DNA from 4 places in the Pantoea sp. C1E2 genome. Region 1 is predicted to be linked to each of the others. Evidence: predicted binding sites of a transcription regulator. Region 1 holds the regulator's gene; each other region holds the start of a gene.

Region 1 (4,175 bases):
TTGACGACAACATAGTGTTTCTCATTGGCAGATTGAACGCCGGGGAGTGTAAAAGAGTGCGTCATTCTTTGTGAAACGCTAATATTTGCGCAGTGCTGTTAAAATTTTTGAAGGCTAAAATATGTGGTCTGAATATGCGCTGGAAGTGGTTGATGCGGTCGCGCGCAATGGCAGTTTTAGTGCGGCGGCGCAGGAGTTACATCGCGTGCCCTCTGCCATAAGCTATACGGTGCGCCAGTTGGAAACCTGGTTGGCGGTGCCATTGTTTGAACGTCAGCACCGTGAGGTGGTTTTAACCCCGGCGGGCGAGCATTTTGTACGTGAAGGGCGATCTGTTATCAAAAAAATGCTGGCAACACGCAGACAGTGTCAGCAACTGGCGAATGGCTGGCGTGGACAGCTCAGTATTGCCGTGGATTGCATTGTAAAACCACAGCGTACCCGGCAGCTGGTGAAGGACTTCTACCGTCATTTTCCGGACATGGAATTGATCATCAGCTACGAAGTGTTTAACGGTGTATGGGATGCCCTGGCCGACGGGCGTGTTGATGTGGCGATTGGCGCCACTCAGGCGATTCCGGTGGGTGGCCGTTTTGCATTTCAGGATATGGGCGCCCTCAACTGGCGTTGTGTGGTCAGTCCCGGCCATCCCCTGGCGGCGCATAGCGATCTCAATGAAGAGGCGCTGCGTGCCTGGCCATCACTGGTGCTGGAAGATACGTCTCGCGCATTGCCAAGACGCATGACCTGGACGCTGGATAATCAGCGACGTCTGGTGGTGCCAGAGTGGGAAACGGGGATGGATTGTTTACAGGCGGGACTGTGCGTGGGGATGGTGCCGGGCCACCTGGCGCGGCCATTACTTGATAGGGGGGCGTTGGTTGAGCTATCACTGCCGCAGCCGTTTCCGGAAAGTCCCTGCTGCGTCAGTTGGTCAGAACAGCGCGCGTCACCGGCGCTGGCGTGGTTACTCGCTTATCTCGGCGATGCGGAAACGCTGAACCACGAATGGCTCAGCGAAAATCAGCCTTAACGGCGGTAATCGCGGAACGGACCGTCCCCCACGGAACGTCGCTCAATCAATGTTGGCTGCACCTCAATGGTCTGTGGCTCTTCGCGCTTGCTGGTGATGCGATCCAGCAGCATTTCGAGGGCCTTTTTGCCCAACTCCGCTTTCGGTTGGTGGACTGTGGTGAGCGCAGGGGTGAAATAACGGGCGTTGCGCACGTTATCATAGCCAATGACGGAGATATCCTGCGGCACGCGCAGTCCCATCTCATCGGCGGCACATATCGCGCCCATCGCCATGATATCGCCACCGCAGAACACGGCAGTCGGACGCTGCTTCTGATTGAGAATTTGCTGCATCGCCTGATAACCCGATTCTGGCTCGAAGTCGCCCTGAACCACCCACTCCGGACGCACAGTTACGCCGGCTTCGCTCATCGCCTGCAGAAAGCCTGCATGACGACCGCCGCCCGTGTTGCGTTCCATCTGACCCGGAATCGCACCGATATCTCGGTGGCCACGCTCGATAAGGTAGCGTCCGGCCAGATAACCGCCCTGGAAGGCGTTATCCTGCACGGTATCGGTGAAGTCGCCACGCGAGGCGCCCCAGTCCATGACCACCATCGGAATATTGCGGTTCTCTTCCAGCATCTGCAGCAGATCGGCAGGATACTCAGAGCACATCACCAACAGACCATCAACGCGCTTTTGCGCCATCATTGAGAGGTAAGCACGCTGCTTTTGCAGATCGTTATGCGCGTTACCCAGAATCAAGGTGTAGCCGCGTTCAAAACAGTGGTTTTCAACCGCTTCGATGATTTCGGCAAAATAGGGCGCTTCGCTGGACGTGGCTAACAGTCCCAGCGTTTTGGTGTGATTCACCTTCAAACTGCGCGCAACGGCGCTCGGCGAATAGTGTAGTTCTTTAATCGCTTCCCATACGGCGTTACGCGTTTCTTCTGCGACAAAACGCGTTTTGTTGATGACATGCGAAACGGTGGTGGTGGATACCCCAGCGCGTTTCGCTACATCTTTAATTGTTGCCATGAAAAAGGTACTCCCCGGCTTATCACAACTCACTGATAAGTATATTGTTAAACGTTTGCGTCTGCGAAGGGTTTTACGCCCTAAAATGGGGGGCAAATCTGCCGTTTCAGGCAGGGAAAATCACTTCAGCAGGCTGTAAATACAGCATGCGCAAAATCAGTTGCGCAACGAAAGGCGGCGATTCTAGCAAGCCAACGCGGATAAGACGAGATTTTTGCCCACCGCTGTGCGAAAATTGTTTTAACCCTAATAAATGTGTGACTAAGGAGTAGTGATGAGTACAGATCTAAAGCTGGCGCTAATGACCACGGTTGGCGCACTGTTGATGATTATTGCGTTTAGCTTTACAGCCATTCTTCATTAATACAAAACGCATCAATAAAAAAAGCCGGCACTGATTAAGCGTCCGGCTTTTTTTGTGGCCAATGCCACAGAATGTTGCGCAACAACTAGCGAATGGTTTTTGGTGTCATCATACGGCGCGCACCCACATAGTGTTTCTGCCAGTAGTCTTCGCCTAATGCGCTAATCTGAATGTCTTTACCAGTACGGGGTGACTGTATAAATTTACCGTTGCCGAGGTAGACGCCAACATGATCGGCCGTCCCGCGGTTATTAATGCGGAAGAACACCAAATCCCCTTTTTCCAGCAGCTCGCGCTTAATGGGCGAGGCATCGTGCAGGTGATACATCTCATTCGCCGTGCGCGGGAATTTGTATTTCACGAGATCTTTATAGGCATACCACACCAGACCACTGCAATCGAAACCGGTGTGTGGGGAAGTGCCGCCCCACTGATAAGGTTTACCCAACTGTCCCATCAGCTTCGTCATGGCGGTTTCACGAGCTTTCTGATAGCGCAGACGGTGGGTTTTGCTCATCTTGATGCCGGTCAGCCCCTGAACTTCATCATCCACATCAGCAGACTTTTTCGCGAGGCGTTGATGGCCATACTTTTTCGATGGCGATTTAAGCAGGGATTTTTTGCGGCTGGTTTTGTTTAAGGCGGTTTCGGTCTTAGTCTGCTTTTTCAGCTTGAGTTTCTGCACGGTAGTCGTCAGGCGAGACTTTTTAGCCGTTGTTTTAACCGGGCGTCGCTTGCGGCGCTCATCTTCGCGCGCACTTTTTTTCTCGGCATTATGCAAACTGGCATTAATCGGGGCATGCTGGGAAGCAGAAGCCACGTTAAAAAACAGTTGCGCAAAAGCCAGTATGAAAAGCGTAATCAGTAAACGCATAGTCCGGTTACAGGTTAAGCAGTCTGGCAAAAAGCAGGCTGCGGCAGAGTAAGAGAAATCTGATCAACGATCAGCGCCGAAGCAATTCTAATCCACTTTTTTTCTAAAAGGTAAGGCCTTTTTCTATTAATCTGTTACCAGGTGGATAATGTCGCTAAATTGAGCGATTTCAGCTGTTTAACGCAGCGAAATTATTGCTAATTATTAATTTGTTCATGCTTATTAATGATAGGGAAATGTTATCTATCCTGTTTGAACTTAACAAACATGGCGATCAGCAGGTCGGTAACGCAAAATCCCGTTTTCAGTGTGGGGCTGAAGTCGCTACAATAAACAAACACGAAGTGAAGGATTAAGGAAGGCAATAATGAGTACTGTTGAAAAAATTCAGCGCCAGATCGCAGAAAACCCGATTCTGTTATACATGAAAGGTTCCCCGAAACTGCCAAGCTGCGGTTTCTCTGCACAAGCTGTGCAGGCGCTTTCTGCCTGTGGTGAGCGCTTCGCGTATGTCGATATCCTGCAGAACCCGGATATCCGTGCTGAAATGCCGAAATTTGCTAACTGGCCAACCTTCCCGCAACTGTGGGTTGATGGTGAGCTGGTCGGCGGTTGCGACATCATCGTTGAGATGTTCCAGCGTGGCGAATTGCAGCCGCTGGTGAAAGAAACCGCTGAGAAGTATAAAGAAGCGGAATAATTGCGAAGGCCGACAAATGTCGGCCTTTTCTTTGCGTACTCATCCGGCAATCAGCCAGCCCTTCAGCCCATCAGGCAGAGGCGTCGTCTTCAGTCTGCTCTTCATTGAAAGCCAGTGGCCAACCCCCCAGACGTTTCCAGCGATTCACCAGCTCGCAGAACAGCGTGGCCGTTTGCTCGGTG
Region 2 (4,175 bases), 1.6 Mb from region 1:
GAATGGCAGGAAGGCGGCAAGTTAACGAATCCCCGGGAGCTTACTTACGTAAGTGACCGGGGTGAGAGAACGCAGCCAACGCATCTGCCGTTCGAAGGATGAAGGGGATTATTTTAATGTGATGCTTTTCACGATAGCATCAGCATCGCTCTGCGCCTGCTGCTGATTGTCGGCTGGCAGAGTGATCTGCAGGGTCAGCAGTTTGCCATCCACTTTTGCCAGAATCACGGAAGACCATGACGTCTGGTTGTTGGCCGAAATCACGGTATCCAGCTGCTGAGCAGGCTGATCTTTCAGCGTCACGGCTTTATTGGAAACGACCTGCAACTGCGGATCGCGACCGCGCTGTTGCTGCTCCAGACGCTGTGCCAGTGCATCCAGCGCTTCGTTGGTCGGATCGCCCGCAATCACGATAATCGCGCGCTGGCCGGTTTCGTCGGCATACACATGCATATTAGTGGATTCAGAACCGAGCTTGCCGCTCTTATCTGACATGCCCGCAGGCAGACTGAAGCTTAGCTTACCGTCCATCAGGTTGACCGTCTGGGCTGACTGGCTGGCGCTAGCACCGTTGCTGCCTGCAGCCGCATCCTCTTTCTTCTGATCACAGGCCGCAAGACCTAACACCAACAAACCAATACCCGCATATTTCACTAAGTTACGCATTCTTTTCCCTTTGATGATCCCAGTCAGGTGCTTTCTACCCGGTATAAAAACGGAATCGGCGGTCAAAAGCAACCGCCGGTTTGTCAGGAAATCTTAGCGCGCTGCGGCGTTTCGTCTATGTGCAATTAGCCGAAATTGATCTGACGCTGTGTCGAGCGCTCTGCCAGACGTTTCAGCAGGCTGTTCAGCAGTACACCGTAAGCGGGCAGGAAGAAAATCATGCAGATCAGCACTTTGAAGCTGTAATCCACCAACGCAATCTCTACCCAATGCGCGGCCATAAACGGGTCCGGACTCTTGTAGAAGGCGATGAAAAAGAAGGCCATCGTATCGCTGATATTACCGAGGAACATGGCGGATGCAGGCGCGATCCACCACTGCGGTAAACGACGCAAACGGTTAAAAACGTGGATATCCAGAATCTGACCGAGCGCATAAGCCATAAAGCTGGCGCTGGCGATACGCGCGACAAAAAGGTTCACCTGCTCCAGCGATGCCCATCCCTGCCATTCGCCCTGGTAAAACACGCAGGACACCACGTAAGAGATAAACAGCGCCGGGATCATCACCGCCAGAATAATACGACGGGCTAATGGCGCGCCAAAGATGCGCACGGTGAGATCGGTAGCGAGGAAGATAAATGGAAAACTAAACGCACCCCAGGTGGTGTGGAAGCCGAAGATGGAAACCGGCAGCTGTACCAGATAGTTACTGGAGGTGATCACCAGCAAATGGAATAGCGATAGCCAAAACAGCGCATGCATGCGCTGACGTGCAGAAAAATCAATCATGTCTGACCTTTTTGAGTAATGGGGTGAGGGAACCCAACAATCCTCTTCATACTTCAAATTTTATGTGCGTTGGCTACGCTCGTTCACCCCAGTTACTTACTTAAGCTCCTGGGGATGATCAAGCTTGCCGCCTTGCGACAACGTGAATTATTTCGAGGATTAAGCAATTTGGTAAAAAAACGGCGGCGATCTTAGCGCGTTGCGCAATTAATGCAATGGTTAATTTTAACGCAATCGTTATCGCCTTGCGCTGTGTATTTAGCGCGCTAGAATGAGCGCCCACCTTGAATGAAGACAGAGAATCATGAGCGATCCCTTTTCTGCGCCGGACCACACGCTTGATGCACTTGGCCTGCGCTGCCCGGAACCGGTAATGATGGTGCGTAAGACCGTGCGCACCATGCAGGCGGGCGAAACCTTACTGATCATTGCCGACGATCCGGCTACCACGCGTGATATCCCTGGGTTCTGCCGTTTTATGGAACATCAGCTACTGGCACAGCAGACGGAAACGCTGCCGTACCAGTATCTGATTCAGAAAGGTGCGGCTTAACGCTGACGCAGTAATCGCAAGGCGTTGGCCGTAACCAGCGCCGTCGCGCCTGAATCCGCCAGCACCGCCAGCCATAAACCGGTAAAGCCAAGCAGCGTGGTGACGAGGAAAATGCCTTTCAGCCCCAGCGCTATCGCGATGTTCTGACGGATAATGGCGCGCGTGCGGCGTGCCAGTGCGATGGTGCGCGGCAGGATCGCCAGACGGTTTTGTGTCAGTGCGGCGTCGGCGGCCTCCAGCGCGACATCGGTGCCGCTGCCCATGGCAATGCCCATCGTGGCGGCTTTCATCGCCGGTGCATCGTTAATGCCATCACCTACCATCGCCAGTGACTGCTGCTCTCCCAGTTTGCGCACCGCCTCCACTTTATCGGCAGGTAAAAGCCCGGCGCGATAATCAATGTTGAGTGCAGCCGCCATCGCCGCCGCTGCACGCGGGTTATCACCGGTCAACATCAGGCTATTAATGCCCATCGCTTGCAACTGCGCCAGCGCGGTGACGGCTTCCTCTCGCAGTTGATCCTGTAACGCCAGGCTGCCGAGTACCGTCTCATCCTGCAACAGCACCACCACGGTTTTACCCTCTGCTTCCCGTTGCGCTATCGCCTGCTGCTGGTCGACCGTGAGCGTGGTGACATCACGCGGCGCCAGCAGTTGAAAGGCCGCGCCATCAATCTGCGCGCGAATGCCGCTGCCGGCCAGGGTTTGCTGCAGCTGGGCGTGGGGTAGCGTGAGCTGCCGCTGTTTGGCCTCGCGCACGATGGCGATTGCCAAAGGATGGCTGGAACCTTGTTCAACTGCGGCTGCAATGCTCAGCAGCGCGTTTTCTTTCATCGCGCTAAAAGATTCGACCTCGGTCACCTGCGGTTTGCCGAGGGTGAGGGTGCCGGTTTTATCGAATGCCATGGTCTGGATGCGGCTGAGACGCTCCAGCGCGGCGCCCCCTTTGATCAGGGCGCCCTGACGCGCTGCCGCCGCTAAGCCAGAGGTGATCGCGGCGGGTGTTGAAATCACCAGCGCACAAGGGCAACCAATCAATAGCAGCGTCAGGCCTTTATAAATCCACGGCAACCAGGCGGCACCTGCCAGCAGTGGCGGTAGCACCATCACCAGCAGCGCCAGCAACATAATGGCGGGTGTATAGATGCGGCTGAAGCGATCGATAAAGCGCTCAACCGGTGCACGGTGGCTTTCAGCTTCTTCAATGAGCTGCAGGATGCGATCAATCGCGCTATTGCCGGGTTGGGAAATGACTTTCAGCGTGACCAATCGATCCACGCTGGTCGCGCCTGCCATCACCGCTTCGCCCGGCTGACGAGCAACCGGCACTGATTCACCGGTCAGCGCGCTTTCATCAAAGCTGGCGCCCAGTTTAAGCAGCTCACCATCCGCAGGTAAACGACCGCCAGCAGCGACTTCAATCGTATCGCCGGGACGTAAGTCAGCCAGCGCCACCTGCTCACGTTGGGTGCCGGTCAACCGCGTAGCGGTGTCGGGACGGAGTGCCATTAATGCGGTCACACCGCGACGGGCACGCGAAGCGGCGTAAGATTCAAGACGTTCGCCCAGCTGGAACAGCAGCAGCACCATGGCAGCTTCGGCGTGCGCACCAATCACTAACGCACCGGCGGCGGCGAGGGTCATCAGCGTTTCGATACTGAACGGGGAACCGCTTCGCAGCAGTTTCCAGGCGCTAAGTGCAATGGGCGCTAAGCCTATCAGCGTGGTCGCCACAAACAGGCGATCGCCCCATACAGGAGACACCTGACTCAATAGCCAACTGGCGAGCATCAGCAATGCCAGTAATAGCAAACCGGCATTTTCCTGCCAGCGGCGTTGAGGCGCGGGCTGAGTTTGCGGATCGGTTGAGGTCAGGGTAAAACCGACATTTTTCACGGCCTGTTCGATGGCCGGGCGGATATCCTGGTCGGCATCCACCACCAGTTTTTCACTGGCAAAAATCACGCGAGCGGTGCGCACCTGCGACAGTTGTTGTACGGCAGTTTCAATTTTTCGCGCGCAGCTGGGGCAATCCATACCGGCAATCTGCCAGCGGAATTGATGGGAGGTGGATGAGAGCCTGTCGCTTTCGGCGTCGCTTTCGCCGCCGGGACTGCCGCTGTCGTTATCGCAGCAGCCGCAGCCACTTTCAGGTGTGGCGGGCAG
Region 3 (4,175 bases), 1.5 Mb from region 1:
CTTTGCATCTGTGGAATCCGCGCGTTGACGAGGTCGGAGAGGGTTTTCATCGGCATATCCTTTGTGTTGGTTTTTTATGCATTATCCCGAATCTACACAATGGTATTGGTGCGCATAAGATGCGAATATCTTGTCACTGATAAACAACGGTTATCACAAAAATCATGGCTGCCAACCTCAAACTTCATCAACTGCGCGCCTTTGTCGATGTGGCGCGTCAGGGCAGCATTCGCGCTGCCAGCCGCTTATCGGGACTTTCACAACCTGCACTGACCAAAGCGATTCAGGAACTGGAGCTGGCGCTCGGCGCGCGTTTGTTCGAACGTCGTCAGCAGGGCGTCACGCTCACTGACATTGGTGATAACTTTTTCCGTCATGCCAGTCTGGTGCTGGAAGAGTTACGCGTGGCGCAGGAAGATATTCAGCAGCGCTTAGGCCTGGCGGGTGGCCGGGTCAATATCGGCGTGGGCGGCAGTATTGCGCGCACCATCATGCCGCAGGTGATCACTCAGTTTCATCGAGAATATCCGCTGGTGAAGGTGCGTATTGTTGAGGGGCAGTTGGTGTCGATGGTGCATGAACTGCGGCAGGGCGCGCTGGATTTCACCATTAATACTTACGATCAACATCATCTGGATCAGGAGCTGATTTTTGAGCGGCTAATGGAGCGTGACTATCAGGTCGTGATGCGTAAAGGCCATCCGATGGCGCATGCCCGCTCACTGAATGAGTTGCAGCATTGCGACTGGACGATGCCGACACCGCAGGGCAGTTATTATCGGTTGCTGCACGATCTGTTTGGAGAACGCGGCATGGCACCGAAGATCGTCGTGACCTGCGAAACCTTTATGGCCTGCACCAGCCTGGTGGCAAAGAGTGATTTTGTCAGCATCATCTCGCGTGACGTGATCGAGGATCCGACGCACGGTGGGCAATTGATTGCCCTCGATCTTGACGATCCGCTACCCAAAGCCACCTTCTATTTGATCCAGCGAAAAGACACCGCGCTGACGCCAATGAGTGCTTACATGGCCCAACTGTTCCGCCGCTATTGTCAACAAAGGTAAGAGTGCGGCCTGGCTCGCAGCTGATTAATTATTGCGCACTACACTTGCACTGGACGTTCCAATTGTGGAGAACTGACCATGCAAATTACTCCCTATGTTTTTTACAACGGTCGCTGTGAAGAGGCGATCGCCTTCTATCTCGCGGCCACCGACGGCGAACTACTGTTTAAAATGACCTTTGGCGATATGCCTGATGAAACTACCGTCGAAGATGAAGGCTGCCCCTCTGGCGTGACCTTCTCGCCTGAACAGATCATGCATGCCCATCTGCGCATCGGGCAGGGTGAATTGATGATGAGCGATGGTGCACAGCAGGCAAGTTATGCCGGTTTTTCCGTGAGTTTATCGACGCCGGATGAGGCGCAGGGCAAGCGTTGGTTTGATGCGTTATCCGCAGGCGGAGAGGTGACGAAAAAGTGGGAACCGACGTTCTGGGCGCACGGTTTCGGCATGTTTACCGATAAGTTCGGCGTGCCGTGGATGGTAAATGCGTACAAGCCGCAGATTTAAACCGGAGCAGTTTGTGACCAGGTACGCATAAATGCGTACCCTACAAGGTAGGGTCGCCATTGATGGCGACCTGGTATTTATACGAATTAGAAGTTGTAACCCACGACCAGGTAGTAACCCCAGCCCGTTGATTTCACTTCAAACGGACCATTGCCGAAGTTCAGCTCCTGCCCATCCGCCCACTGACCGCCATTGTGGAAATAACGTGCCACGGTAGAAACGTGCCAGTGATCGTAGTTCAGCGACAGAATGTGGCTGGACGCGATAGAGTTGCTGGTGCGTGATGGACCGGTCTCGTCGCGCAGATCAGAACCCCAGTCGAAGTTGGTGAAGCCGATATAGCTCAGCTTGCCGCCCCACAGATCGGTAATCGGCACAAAGTATTTCACCTTGAAGCGATAGCCATCCCAGCTGTTTTCGTTTGCTGCACCGTAGTTCTGCCACTGGTATTTGGCATACACGTTCAGTGACAGGCCGATATCGCTGTGGGTATCAATGTCGGTACCCAGACCCATGTACCAGGTGTTCTGACGCTGAGAAGCGTTACGACCCATGTCATAGATGTAGTTGTTCGCGAAGTACCACTCTTTAAACGGACCAAATGCCAGGCTGGTGCCGGTCAGTTTATCAATCGAGAAACGCGGCTCAATTTCCATGAACAGCGGCGAACCGTGGTCGAAAATACCGTTGGCGTTGCTGTTACCCGCGCCAAAGAAGTTGGTCAAATCCGCATAGCCGTAGAAATCGAACCAGTCTTTTTTGGCAAAGGCTTCGTATTCGAGATACACGTCATTGTTGAACTGTGGACCGAAACGGGTGTGATAGCTGCCCACCACGTTAACGCTCTGGTGCCACCAGTCGGAAAGATACTGCGGATCGCTGTCTGCCGCTTGTGCCGCGCCGGTCCAGCTGCTGGCCAGTAAGGCCCCTGCTATCAATGCTTTAAATTTCATTATTTTATTAACCACATGCTAGTGATCGCCGCAGATGCGTCGCGATCGAGTGAAAGCGATCCCAGGGGATGGGCCGTGAGTTGTTTTTTAACCGGTCTAAATCGCCGAATTTTCAAGTGTGCGTAATGTGCCTGTAACAGAGCGATAGGAAATAGATTTTGATCACGTTTGTCAAAAAGTGTTGCATTTTGATTCACTAAAAATGTGACTGTGATCACATAAATGCCGTGTGGCGAACGGAACCCCGCAACCGTTTACGTTGTCGCGAACAACCGCAAAGATGGCAGATGCAGAAAAAGAAGGTAGCGGCACGATTCATCGTGCGCCTTTGGGATTTGACGGTGGAAAATGTGTGGTTTATTGGGTATGGCGATTTTGAAGAGCAAAAGACGCAATACGTTGTGCCGCTACCGCACTTGATATTCAAGGCGGTAGCGGCACGTTGGTCATGGCAAGGTAACACGCACCTGCAGGCCGGAAATTTGCCCCTGGGCGTTATGGCAGTTCGACAGCGCGACCTGCATCTGATGCTTTTGCGCTACGCTGCGCACAATTGACAGACCCAAACCGCTGCCTTGCGCCTGAACATCTGGCGAGCGGGTGAAGCGGTCAAACGCGCGTTCAATAAAGGACTCCGGCATGCCTGGCCCGTTATCGACAATATCCACCACGGTGTGATTGCCCACGCGATGCAATAGCACATCCACCAGGCTGCCTTCCGGCGTGTGCAGCATTGCGTTGCCGATCAGGTTATCGAACAGGCTCCGCAAATCGGAACGGCTGGCGTGCAGGCGGTAGTGCGTGGTGCCGTTAAAACCGATATCAATGCCGCGCTTATCCGCGACCACCATCAACTGCTCGATGCTCTCTTTTAGCAAATCATCGAGCTGGATAGTTTCCACCGTTGCCACCACCGACTGATCTTCCTGGCGCGAGATATTCAGCAACTGCGTCACCAAATGGCGCGTACGCGTGACGCCCGCTTCCAGTTGATCGAACTGGCGGCTGGCTTCACCTGGCTGAATATGCTGGCGCAGATTTTCAAGCTGTAAGGTGACGGCTGTGACCGGCGTGCGTAACTCGTGCGCCGCATCTTCAAGGAACTGTCGCTGCGATGACCAGGCCGCGCGGAGTTTATCCAGCAGTGAGTTATAAGCATCGACCAGCGGCAGCACTTCATCCGGCAGGCCATTTGGTGACACCGCGTGCGGATGCATGGTCTCCTGAGCCGCAATCTGGCGCGAGGCAACGCGTAAATCTCGCGTGATGGCGCGTACCACCAACCAGATCACCAGCAGTGAGAGCGGCATCATCAGCATTAAGGGAATGATGGCGGACAGCACCCGCTTCACCATCAAACTCTTCATGTAGCCGATGTTGTGCAGTACCTGAATATTGCCGATTTCACTGCCCAACTCACCGGGCCGGGTGTAGACGCGCCAGTCACAATCGTCCCCACAGTCACCGACTTTAAGATCGGACCAACCTTTTTTCGCCTGCAGTGGCGCCTGTAAGGCGGGCCAGGAGCTGGCGCGCAGCTGATTATTGGTGTCCCACAGCTGAACGATGTAGGTGCTCTTCAGCTTCTCTTGCTGCATCACCATTGGCATCAGCGCGGGCATACGCTGGCTTGAGGACCAGGCAT
Region 4 (4,175 bases), 1.3 Mb from region 1:
GTGGCCGCGTGCATAACCATAGGTGGTCTGAGCGTAGTAACGCTTTTGGCTCAGCATCGGCAGACGTAATTTCACATCAGCCCAACTGTCTGGATTACCGCCCTGTTTTGCCGTCAACTTACGCACGTCGAGCATGTGCGCATAACCCATGTTATAGGCCGCCAGTGCAAACCAGATGCGTTCATCGTCAGGAATCGTCTCTGGCACCTTCTCCATCATCCGCTTCAGGTATTCACTGCCACCGCGAATGCTTTGCTCGGGATCGAGGCGATCGTTAACGTCGAGGCTGTCAGCGGTGTTACGCGTTAGCATCATCATGCCGCGCACGCCGGTGGGCGAAGTCGCCTGCGGATTCCAGTGCGACTCCTGATACGAAATCGCGGCCAGCAGGCGCCAGTCCATGCTCGCTGCATACTTCTCAAACAGCGGTTTGATATCCGGCAACGTGTTATCAATCGCGCGCAGGAAGGTGCGGGTGTCCACATAATCAAAAGTACCCACGTGACCGAGATACTTCTCTTCGAGGCGCGCCATCGTGCCTTCTTCGCCCATCTGGCTGTAAAAGTCGAGCATCGCCGCATTCAGGCTGTCGTCATCGTTGCGGGGCAGATACCAGGTGACCGGTTCTTCGTCAGTGATGTCGAACGCCACCGCCAGCTGCGGATGGATGCGCTGTAACAGGCCGATGGTGACCGAATCGCCCACGGTGTAATCCAGCTTGCCATCGGCGACGGCTTCCAGCAGCGCTTTCTGTCCCTGATCGGTGGAAATCGCCCAATCGAGATCGGGATAGCTGTCAGCTTTGGCGGAACGTAAAGTTGACAGATATGCCGAACCGGACTGCACAATCAGGCGGCCTTTCAGATCGCCGAGATTCTTCGGCCGTGGCTTATCAATGCGGTACACCAGCTGTTGCGATACCGAGTAATAGCTCGGTCCACTTTGATAGTGGGCAAGGCGCTCACCGTTATAGATCAAGCCAGCTGCGAGCAAATCCGCCTTACCATCATCGAGATCGTCAAACAGATCGCCGAGGTTCGGACGCACCGTGACCTCAAGTTTGACGCCAAGATAATCGGCGAAGCGTTTCGCCAGCTCGTAATCCATACCGGCTGGTGCATTATTGATGGTGTAGTAAGTCAGCGGGGAGTTGACGGTACTGATGCGCAGCACTCCACGTGATTTAATCTGTGATAACGCGTCATTTCCGCCCCCGTACCAGGGGATGGAAGGCCACAGTGCCAGCGCAAGCAGCACGGTGATCAGACCGATAAACAGATAGTTTATTTTCAGGCGTTTCAAATAGTTGTCTCGTAATGGCTCACAGGCCTCTGTCTTTTTAAGGCAGTATTTGTGTTGTTTTTACTCCCAGAGCGAGGGGCATTTTGCGCAACAAAGCGCAGCAGGGCAACTTATATAGCAAGAATTGTGCAAAATTCAGCCAAATGCTGTGTGCCAGATTTTATGCGCAAACGGTTTCGTAACCCGCGCGCTTTCTCTATAATACCGCCCGTTTTCCCTGTTGCGCCCAATGAAGCGTCGCCCGGCGCTTCAAAGACGAGAGATCTTTGATGATGGAAATTCTGCGTGGTTCGCCCGCTCTGTCGGCATTTCGTGTTAATAAACTGCTGACCCGCTTTCAGGACGCTCACCTGCCAGTGAGTGATATTTACGCCGAGTACGTCCATTTTGCCGATGTCAGCGCACCACTCAGTGCGGATGAACATGCCCGCCTGCAACGTCTGCTGAAGTACGGTCCTTCTCTCGCCGAGCACGCGCCACAAGGGCGTCTGTTGCTGGTGACGCCGCGTCCCGGCACCATTTCTCCGTGGTCTTCAAAAGCCACCGACATTGCCCACAACTGCGACTTGCCTCAGGTTCTTCGCCTTGAGCGCGGTATGGCATTCTATGTGCAGGCACCACAGCTGACTGAAGCGCAATGGCAACAGCTGGCCAGCCTGCTGCATGACCGCATGATGGAGACCGTGTTTGGTGACCTGAATGATGCGCAGCAACTGTTCGCACACCACGAGCCACAGCCGCTGAAAAGCGTGGACGTGCTGGGTGTGGGTCGCATTGCGCTGGAACAGGCCAATACCACGCTGGGCCTGGCGCTGGCCGATGACGAAATCGACTATCTGCTGGATGCTTTCACCAAACTGGGCCGCAATCCGAACGACATCGAGCTTTACATGTTTGCTCAGGCAAACTCAGAGCACTGCCGTCATAAAATCTTCAACGCCGACTGGATTATCGACGGTGAAAAGCAGCCGAAGTCGCTGTTTAAAATGATCAAGAACACCTTTGAACATAACCCTGAGCACGTGCTGTCTGCTTATAAAGACAATGCCGCTGTGATGGAAGGTTCAAAGGTGGGCCGCTTCTACGCCGATGCGCAGAAGGGCGAATACACCTTCCATCAGGAAGATGCGCATATCCTGATGAAGGTTGAAACCCATAACCACCCAACCGCAATTTCACCGTGGCCTGGCGCTGCGACCGGTTCCGGCGGTGAAATCCGTGATGAAGGTGCTACCGGACGTGGCGCGAAACCGAAAGCGGGTCTGGTCGGTTTCTCCGTCTCCAACCTGCGTATTCCGGGCTTTGAACAGCCGTGGGAAGAAGATTTCGGTAAGCCGGATCGTATTGTCACCGCGCTGGATATCATGACCGAAGGCCCACTGGGTGGCGCAGCGTTCAACAACGAATTTGGCCGTCCGGCATTGAACGGTTACTTCCGTACCTATGAAGAGCGCGTGAACAGCCATAATGGCTCAGAACTGCGTGGCTACCATAAGCCGATCATGCTGGCGGGCGGTATTGGTAACATCCGTGCTGACCACGTGCAGAAGGGTGAGATCGTTGTTGGCGCGAAACTGATCGTACTCGGTGGCCCTGCGATGAACATTGGTCTGGGCGGCGGTGCAGCCTCTTCAATGGCGTCTGGTCAGTCTGATGCGGATCTGGATTTTGCATCGGTACAGCGTGACAACCCGGAAATGGAGCGTCGTTGCCAGGAAGTGATCGACCGTTGCTGGCAGCTGGGCGAAGCCAACCCGATTCTGTTCATCCACGATGTGGGTGCAGGCGGTCTGTCTAACGCGATGCCAGAACTGGTCAGCGATGGTGGCCGTGGCGGTAACTTCAACCTGCGTGACATCCTCAACGATGAGCCAGGCATGAGCCCGCTGGAAGTGTGGTGTAACGAATCCCAGGAACGTTACGTGCTGGCAGTGGCACCGGCTCAGCTGGCGCTGTTTGACGAGCTGTGCAAGCGTGAACGTGCGCCTTATGCGGTGATTGGTGAAGCCACCGAAGAGCTGCACCTGAACCTGGCGGATAGCCACTTCGATAACAATCCTATCGATATGCCGCTGGACGTGCTGCTGGGCAAAACGCCGAAGATGACGCGTGATGTTGCCACTCAGCAAGCTAAAGGCGATGCGCTGGTGCGTGACGGGATTACCGTGGCTGACGCCGTTAATCGCGTACTGCATCTGCCAACCGTGGCAGAGAAAACCTTCCTGATTACCATCGGTGACCGTTCGGTAACCGGTATGGTGGCGCGTGACCAGATGGTCGGCCCATGGCAGATCCCGGTGGCCAACTGTGCAGTCACCACCGCCAGCCTGGACAGCTATCACGGCGAAGCCTTCTCACTGGGCGAACGTGCGCCAGTAGCCTTGCTGGACTTCGCTGCCTCAGGCCGTTTAGCGGTCGGTGAAGCGCTGACCAACCTGGCCGCCACCTCCATTGGTTCCCTGCAGCGCGTGAAGCTGTCTGCGAACTGGATGGCTGCAGCGGGTCACCCAGGCGAAGATGCCGGTTTGTACGCGGCAGTGAAAGCGGTTGGCGAAGAGCTTTGCCCAGCGCTGGGAATCACTATCCCGGTCGGCAAAGACTCGATGTCGATGAAAACCCGCTGGCAGCAGGGCACTGAAGAACGCGAGATGACCTCACCGCTGTCGCTGGTCATCACCGCCTTTGCACGTGTAGAAGATGTGCGTCGCACCGTGACGCCTCAGCTGCAAGCAGACCAGGATAACCTGCTGATGCTGGTTGATCTGGGCAACGGCGCTAACACCCTGGGTGCTACCGCGCTGTCACAGGTCTATCGTCAGTTAGGCGATAAGCCAGCCGACGTGCGTGATGCATCTCAACTGGCGGGCTTCTTC

The links. Region 1 encodes PurR, which represses purine synthesis genes. Its sites were predicted from a motif close to CANGCAAACGTTTGCNTG; they were not measured.
Region 2: a site for PurR is predicted at 1,685-1,702, ahead of tusA (sulfurtransferase TusA). Genes of this name have one in related genera too.
Region 3: a site for PurR is predicted at 2,774-2,791, ahead of ACXI0A_RS03395 (nucleoside-specific channel-forming protein Tsx). Genes of this name have one in related genera too.
Region 4: a site for PurR is predicted at 1,466-1,483, ahead of purL (phosphoribosylformylglycinamidine synthase). Genes of this name have one in related genera too.

The regions. Positions count from the first base shown of each region.
Region 1 covers NZ_JBSZHT010000002.1:2,145,720-2,149,894, forward strand. Annotated here, with positions in the region: gene punC (purine nucleoside transporter PunC) at 1-13, opposite strand, end outside; gene punR (DNA-binding transcriptional activator PunR) at 122-1,033, shown strand; gene purR (HTH-type transcriptional repressor PurR) at 1,030-2,055, opposite strand; gene cydH (cytochrome bd-I oxidase subunit CydH) at 2,330-2,419, shown strand; gene ACXI0A_RS10505 (C40 family peptidase) at 2,505-3,293, opposite strand; gene ACXI0A_RS10510 (Grx4 family monothiol glutaredoxin) at 3,658-3,993, shown strand; gene rnt (ribonuclease T) at 4,064-4,175, opposite strand, start outside.
Region 2 covers NZ_JBSZHT010000002.1:579,561-583,735, forward strand. Annotated here, with positions in the region: gene ACXI0A_RS02870 (DcrB family lipoprotein) at 109-666, opposite strand; gene ACXI0A_RS02875 (7-cyano-7-deazaguanine/7-aminomethyl-7-deazaguanine transporter) at 792-1,457, opposite strand; gene tusA (sulfurtransferase TusA) at 1,762-2,010, shown strand; gene ACXI0A_RS02885 (zinc/cadmium/mercury/lead-transporting ATPase) at 2,007-4,175, opposite strand, start outside.
Region 3 covers NZ_JBSZHT010000002.1:695,183-699,357, forward strand. Annotated here, with positions in the region: gene ACXI0A_RS03380 (amidohydrolase) at 1-50, opposite strand, end outside; gene ACXI0A_RS03385 (LysR family transcriptional regulator) at 165-1,067, shown strand; gene yjdN (VOC family metalloprotein YjdN) at 1,146-1,577, shown strand; gene ACXI0A_RS03395 (nucleoside-specific channel-forming protein Tsx) at 1,664-2,530, opposite strand; gene ACXI0A_RS03400 (sensor histidine kinase) at 2,977-4,175, opposite strand, start outside.
Region 4 covers NZ_JBSZHT010000002.1:3,459,443-3,463,617, reverse strand. Annotated here, with positions in the region: gene mltF (membrane-bound lytic murein transglycosylase MltF) at 1-1,302, opposite strand, end outside; gene purL (phosphoribosylformylglycinamidine synthase) at 1,572-4,175, shown strand, end outside.